One region of the Arthrobacter sp. SD1074B genome, then DNA from elsewhere that is predicted to be linked to it. Evidence: riboswitches for the same ligand, from Rfam matches in the RefSeq annotation. Region 1 holds a riboswitch; each other region holds the start of a gene.
The links. A riboswitch is a leader RNA that binds a small molecule or an ion and turns the genes downstream of it on or off. The one in region 1 is predicted to bind thiamine pyrophosphate.

Region 2: another riboswitch for thiamine pyrophosphate. It lies ahead of thiO (glycine oxidase ThiO); the one in region 1 lies ahead of thiD (bifunctional hydroxymethylpyrimidine kinase/phosphomethylpyrimidine kinase).
Region 3: another riboswitch for thiamine pyrophosphate. It lies ahead of ACUYM2_RS17065 (ECF transporter S component); the one in region 1 lies ahead of thiD (bifunctional hydroxymethylpyrimidine kinase/phosphomethylpyrimidine kinase).

The regions. Positions count from the first base shown of each region.
Region 1 covers NZ_JBRAZT010000001.1:2,294,932-2,297,163, forward strand. The annotation lists gene thiD (bifunctional hydroxymethylpyrimidine kinase/phosphomethylpyrimidine kinase) at 1-1,190, opposite strand, end outside; TPP riboswitch at 1,237-1,334, opposite strand; gene ACUYM2_RS10565 (Rne/Rng family ribonuclease) at 1,490-2,232, opposite strand, start outside.
Region 2 covers NZ_JBRAZT010000001.1:2,850,387-2,852,618, forward strand. The annotation lists gene thiO (glycine oxidase ThiO) at 1-1,221, opposite strand, end outside; TPP riboswitch at 1,213-1,332, opposite strand; gene thiE (thiamine phosphate synthase) at 1,359-2,087, shown strand; gene ACUYM2_RS13195 (ferritin-like fold-containing protein) at 2,097-2,232, opposite strand, start outside.
Region 3 covers NZ_JBRAZT010000001.1:3,655,830-3,658,061, forward strand. The annotation lists gene ACUYM2_RS17060 (ABC transporter ATP-binding protein) at 1-629, opposite strand, end outside; gene ACUYM2_RS17065 (ECF transporter S component) at 643-1,275, opposite strand; TPP riboswitch at 1,347-1,489, opposite strand; gene ACUYM2_RS17070 (heme-degrading domain-containing protein) at 1,716-2,232, shown strand, end outside.

The sequences.
Region 1 (2,232 bases):
ACGCGGGCGGCCAGCCAGTTCCGGTGCAGTCCGGCTTCGACTTCGAGGCACTGCTGCGCGGAACGGGACCAGAAGAGCTGTTCAGCTTCCGACGGCGCGAGGGCGGCGGCGCGGGACAGCACCCGGGAGTAGCCGGTCAGGTACAGGGCGTCCTGGCTGAGGTAGTAGGCGAACTCCCGTTCCGGCAAGGTGCCGTCGGCGAGCCCGCGGATGAAGTCCAGGCCATAGATCGCGTCCAGTCCGGCATCCGCGTACCCCGCGAGGACAGCTGCGAATTCCCCCTCGGCGGCCGTCTGGAGGTGGTGGAAATGGTGCACGGGGCCGTTGCCGGATCCGACGTTGAGGCGTCCGGCGTCCCGCAACGCACCCAAGAGCCAGGGCTTGACCTCGCGCAGTGCCGCCTCCCAGTCCCCCGCCCGTACCTGCACCGTGGCCAGTGCCGAAGACAGGGAGCAGCCGGTTCCGTGGCTGTTACGGGTGGCGATCCGTTCGCCCGGCACGACCACCGTTTCCTGCCCAAGCAGTCCCCCGGTGTTGACCAGCGCGTCCGGGCAGCCGCCGTCGCCGTCCTGGCTGATGTCGCCGTCCTGGCTGATGTCGCCGAGGTGTCCGCCCTTGACCAGCACCGTGGTGCCGGCCTGGGCGGCGAGCCGCTTGCCCTGTTCCAGCGCCCCGGCCCAGTCCGCGGCCGGCGGTTCGTCAAGCAGCATGGCCAGTTCGGCGAGGTTCGGGGTGATGAGGTCGGCCAGCGGGAGCAGGGAGCGCAGGGCGGCCGCGGCGGATTCCTGCAGCAGCCGGTCGCCGCTCGTCGCCACCATCACCGGGTCCAGGACCACGACGGCGGGCCGTGCCTTCCCGAGCCAGGCCCGGACGGCGTCGATCACCGCGGCATCGCCGAGCATGCCGATCTTGACCGCGTCGATGGTGATGTCGTCGCTGACCGCCTCCAGCTGTGCCGTCAGGAACGACGCCGGCGGCACGTGTACGGAGCGGACGCCACGAGTGTTCTGGGCCGTCAGCGCCGTGATGACGGCCATCCCGTAGCCGCCGTTCGCGGCGATGCTCTTGAGGTCCGCCTGGATACCGGCCCCGCCGGAGGGGTCCGAACCGGCGATCGCCAGCACGCGGGGAATCTGCGTGGCGGCGGCACCGTCGGTGGGCTCCGCTGCCGGGAAGGCGGACTGAAGGATTGAGGCCGGCCGGGTTGCGGCTGGCAGGGTCGATTGCAGCTGAGCCGATGAAGACAAGAGACATCCCTTCGCCGGTGCTAACCGGACAGGTTCAACGGGTCTGGATCTCAGCCGGCTCGATGCGCGGCACCCCGTGTCAGTCCCCAGCCTAGCTGTCCACGCCGGCAACTCCCCGTCGGCCCCCAGGATGACGGCCGCCCGGGGCGGGCGCACCTTAACGGACTCGCGGGTACCGTCCGGACCGACTGATGCTTCGTCGCTTCCGCACGATACCCGCGGGCCGTGGTGTGTCTGCTGGCCTACAGCTCCGACGCCGGTACGCCGACGCCGAGGATGATCGGTTCGTTGGCAGCGGGCTTCGCGGCCGACTTCGCCGGCTCCGGGGCCTTGGCTTCATGGACCGACCCGGCCGCAGCCGACGGAGTGGTCCCGCGCTGCTGCACGGACGTCTCGTTAGCGGCTCCCTGGGCGCGGCTGGCGCTTCGGTTCCGGCGCACCCGGCGGGGTGCGGCGCTGTCCGCTGCCGGAGCCTGGCGGACCGGTGCCTGCGCCGCGGGCGCCTTGGCAGCTTCCTCGCGGACCGGTGCCTGCGCCGCGGGTGCCTTGCGGGCTTCCCGTGCCGCGGGTGCCTGGGCCGCAGGAGCCTTCGCAGCTTCCTGGGGAGCCGGGGCCTGGGCCTCGGCGGTACGTGCACTCGGCGGCTGGATCCGAGCCGTCCTGGCGCGGCCGCGGCCCCGGGTGGCACGGGACCGCTCTGCAGCTGCAGGCGCCGGGTGCTCCGCCGCGGGAACCTCGGCTGCGGGCGTCTCCGCCGCGGCCGGGGCCGCTGCGGCAGGCTTGCCGACCTCGGCGTCGCCCAGGTTGGCGAATGCCTCGGTGAGCAGGTCCAGGGTCAGCGCAGGCTGCGGGGTCTCCTCCGCGTGCTCAACGAACGGCAGGGCCACCTGCTCGCCGCCGAAGGTCAGCACGGCCGCGGGACGCCCGGCTGCCTCCTCCGTCGAAGCCAGCTCCACGGCCGCCTCAAGGGCGGCCTGCCGGGTCT
Region 2 (2,232 bases), 560 kb from region 1:
GCCGGAGAACCGGTCCGGCCGGAATTGGGCCCAGCGCGGGTCCGGCTGCCCCTCCAGCAGTGCCCGGCAGACGGCGGCGGCCGCCGGGGTGAGCAGTACCCCGTGCCGGAAAAAGCCGGTGGCCACGATCAGCCCCGCGATCTCCGGCCCCGCGCCGGGGCCGGAGACGCGGCCCAGCAGCGGGGCGTTGTCCGGCGTCCCGGGCCGTGCCCTGGCCGTGGCTTCAAGCAGTTCCAGTTCGGCGACGGCCGGGAGCAGCTGCTGTGCATCGCGCAGGAGCTGGTACACACCGCCAGCGGATACAGCGCCGGACTCGGATGGCGCGTCCTCCCGCTGGGTTGCTCCGATCACCACCGTGCCGTCGGCCCGCGGAACGATGTACACCGGCACACCGCGGACCAGCCCGCGCACGGTGGAGCGCAGCAGCGGCCGAAGCCGGTGCGGGACCCGGAGCCGGAGGATATCCCCGTAGACCGGCCGCAGCGGCAGGGACAGTCCTGCCGGCAGGCCCTGCAGGTTGCCCGCCCCGAGGCCGTTCGCCACGACCGTCTCGCCGGCACGGATTTCCCCGCCGCCCTCAAGCGTGGCCCCGGCCACACGGCAGCCGTCCCAGAGCAGCCCGGCCGCCCGGCGCCGCACCGCCGTGAACCGGCTGTCGGCGGCCAGCAGCGAGCCGATCCGGGCCAGCAGCCGGCGCGGGTCAACCTGGTGGTCGGCCGGGATGTCGAAGGCGCAGGAAATGCCCGGGCTGAGCAGGGGCTCACGGCTGCGGGCCTCGCGCACCGTCAGCGGCTCCACGGTCAGGCCGCAGGCCAGCTGCACCGCCCGCAGGTCCGCGAGCGCCCGGCGGTCGGCCGCGTCCGCGCCGACGGCGAGGGTCGGCGTCGTGAGATACCCGGTGCCGCCCTCGTCGGCGCCGCCGGCCAGGGCAGCCGCGAACTCCGGCCAGAGCCGCGACGCTTCCAGCATGAGGGTCAGGAGGCCTTCCTCCTGGTAATGCAGTTCGCTCACGGGAGCCAGCATGCCGGCGGCGGCCCAGCTGGCGCCGGAGCCGGGGGCGTCGTCGAGCAGGGCGACGGTGCGGCCGGAACGGCGCGCCTCCCAGGCGATGCCGTGGCCGATCACTCCCCCGCCGATGACGGCGACGTCGTAATATTCGGCGCCTGTCCGCGGCGCCGCTCCGGTGGCGGGTGTGACGGATGGTGGGACTGATACGTCCATGGTCTTCCTTCCCTACGCCGGTACTAACCGGATCAGGTCAAGCGGTCGGCTCTGACGCCCTCTCAGCCCGGCGGCCGGTGACGGCCTGCGCGGGCTCCCGCGGTATGCGCCCAGTTTAGAGGAACTAGGCTTGTGGCATGAGCCAGGATGTCCACACCACCGCCCGCCTGTACCTGTGCACCGACGCCCGGAAGGAACGCGGCGACTTCGAGGACTTCGTTGATGCCGCCTTTACCGGCGGTGTTGACATCATCCAGTTGCGGGACAAGTCGCTGGAGGCGGCCGAGGAGCTGGAGTTGCTGGAGGTCCTGCACACCGTCGCGCAGCGGCACGGCCGGCTCTGGGCCGTGAACGACCGCGCCGACGTGGCCTCGCTCGCCGGGGCGCCGGTCTTCCACATCGGGCAAAAGGACATATCCTTCACCGCGGCCCGGGAGTTCCTGGGCAAGGGCACCGTGATCGGCATGTCCACCCACACGCCGGAACAGGTCGACGCCGCCATCGCGGCGGCCCCGGGCCGAAGCGGGCTGGACTACTTCTGCGTGGGGCCGGTCTGGGCCACCCCGACGAAGCCGGGCCGTGCCGCCGTCGGGCTGGACCTGGTGCGCTACGCCGCCGCGGCGATCGGCCGGGCCGAAGCCGCGGATGTCGGAAAGGTCTCCGGCGTGGTGCCGTGGTTCGCGATCGGCGGCATCGACCTTGCCAACGTGGAGCAGGTCGTCGACGCCGGGGCGCGCCGGATCGTGGTGGTCCGGGCGATTACCGAGGCCGCTGATCCCGCCGGAGCCGCGCGGGCCCTGCTGGCCGCGCTTGACGCCGGAAGCCACGCCGACGCGGGCGCCCGCAGCGGCGCCGGGGAAAGCTAGCCGGGAAACCTAGCCGGCGAGTCCGAGCTGGGACATCCGCCGGGAATGGCCGGCGGCAAGTTCGGCGGTTAGGGCGCGGGCGAGTTCGCCGGCCCGGGCCTCATCCGCGCCGGTCAGGCCGCCGAGGAAAGCATGTTCCACGCTG
Region 3 (2,232 bases), 1.4 Mb from region 1:
GTCTTGTCCAGGCACCGTCCCACGGCGTCGCGGACCTCCAGGACACCGGCCGGGTCAAGGTTGGCGGTGGGCTCATCGAGCAGCAGCAGGCCCGGCCGCATCGCGAGGATCCCGGCGAGCGCCAGCCGTTGCTTCTGCCCGCCGGAGAGCGCCGACGTCGGGTGCTGCAGCGACAGGCCGCCCAGCCCCACGTCATCGAGCGCCTCCGCCACCCGGCGCCAGATCTCCGCCGGGGGTACGGACAGGTTTTCGGCTCCGAAGGCGACGTCGTCGCCAAGCCGCGACAGCACCACCTGGGTCTCCGGGTCCTGCTGCATCAGCCCCGCCCTGCCACGCCGGGCGCGGGGCGGGACGCCGTCGATCAGCAGGCTGCCGGTCTCGTCCGAGTCCTCGGCGTCCGCGGCGGCTGCCGAGGACGCCGCTGCAGCAGTGCTGTCCCCGAGCACCCCGGCGAGGGCATGCAGCAGCGTGGACTTGCCTGCACCGGACGGGCCCAGCAGCAGCACGCGCTCGCCCGGGCGGATGTCCAGGTCCAGGCCGCTCACGGCGGGCCGGGGCCGGCCGGCGTGCCGCCAGCCCCAGCCGCGGGCGGCGACCGCGGCCGGCCGGACGGCGTCGGAAGTTCTCATGCGTGTGCGGGTCTCAGGAGAACACGGGTTCCGACGCTGCCTTGCGGGAGGCGAATGAGCCCAGCACCCCGGTCTTGGCCAGGCCGCGGGCGGCCAGCCAGGACAGCCCGCCGGCAATTACGGCTCCGGAGATGGCGCAGAAGATGATGTAGGCGAGCTTGTCACCCGTTTCGTACGCGATGTTCCAGCCCCAGGGCAGGAAGGAGTCGTTCAGGCCGCAGAACAGGCCCGCGCCGGCTCCGGCGAGCAGGGACACCGGCAGGTTGAACCGCTTGTACAGGAACGCTGCGAAGATCAGTTCGGCGCCCAGGCCCTGGACGAAGCCGGAAAACAGTACCGAGGCGCCGTACTGCGAGCCCATGATCAGCTCGCCGGTGGCGGCGACGGTTTCGCAGAAGAGCGCCGCTCCGGGCTTGCGGATAATGAGCATGCCCAGCACCGCGGGAATCATCCAGCCGCCGGCATACAGCCCGGTTAGCGGCGGGTAAACGGCGTTGAGCGGAACGGAAACAAGGTTGGAACCCTGGGACCAAGCCCAGAAAATCACACCGCCGGCAACAGCGATCAACGCCGCCACCACAATGTCGACCACGCGCCAGTTGTATTTGCCGCTGGTAGGTGTCTGCTTCGCAGAAATATCAGTCATGTCGTCCTCCTGAGGTACAGGAGGGGAGGGTGTGTTCCGGCGGCGCCGCGGCTTCCGCCACGGGCGCCGGGCACCCTGAGAACTCGACTCCCTTGCGCCGGTACTAACCGGATCAGGTTCGAGGGTCTGCGGCTGTCCGCACTCTCAGCGCCCACCTACGGTTCCCTGGACTGCTCCAGTGATGCCCGACGGCGGCGCTCCCCTGTCGTATCAAAATCGCCCTTGTGGGCTGGGCCAGTTTACACCCGGCAGACCTCCCCGGTGACTCGCAGTTGTCGTCGTCCCGAGGGCCCACAACGACAACTACTGCCAGCCAGTTGGGGCTGGACCGCTTGTGACCTGCGAGAGCCGGCTTGCTAGAGTCGGCGTAGCATGCGATCACGTGACACCGCCGAGGCCGGGTCCTGCCGACGGCGGCCGACTAACGGAAGCTGAAGCCCTTGACCGACTCCCCAGCGCCTTCCCCCGAGTACGACCCGGACTCCGCCGAACCGCAGCCGCACGGGTCCCTGGCGGCGCTCATCGGCCGCCTCCTGATGGAGATCGAGGAACTGCAGTTCGAGTCCTTCAGCAAAGACGACGCCCTTGACCTTGGGCTCCGCCTGGTGGAACTTGGCCGGCAACGCTCCCACCCGATCGCCATCGACATCACCAAGGGTGAGCAGGTGCTATTCCACGCTGCGCTGGAGGGCGCCACCCCTGACAACGATCGCTGGATCAGAGCCAAACAGCGTACCGCCGTGCGGTATGAAGTCCCATCGCTGCTGGTGGGCCTTCGGGCGCGCGCGGCCGGGCGCAGGATCGAGGACAACGCCTGGTTCGACCAGCAGGAGTTCGCGGCCCACGGCGGCTCGTTTCCCATCTACCTGCGCGGCACCGGGATGGTAGGCGCCGTCACGGTGTCGGGACTGCCGCAGAAAGCCGACCATGAGCTGGTGGTCGAGGCGTTGACGGAGG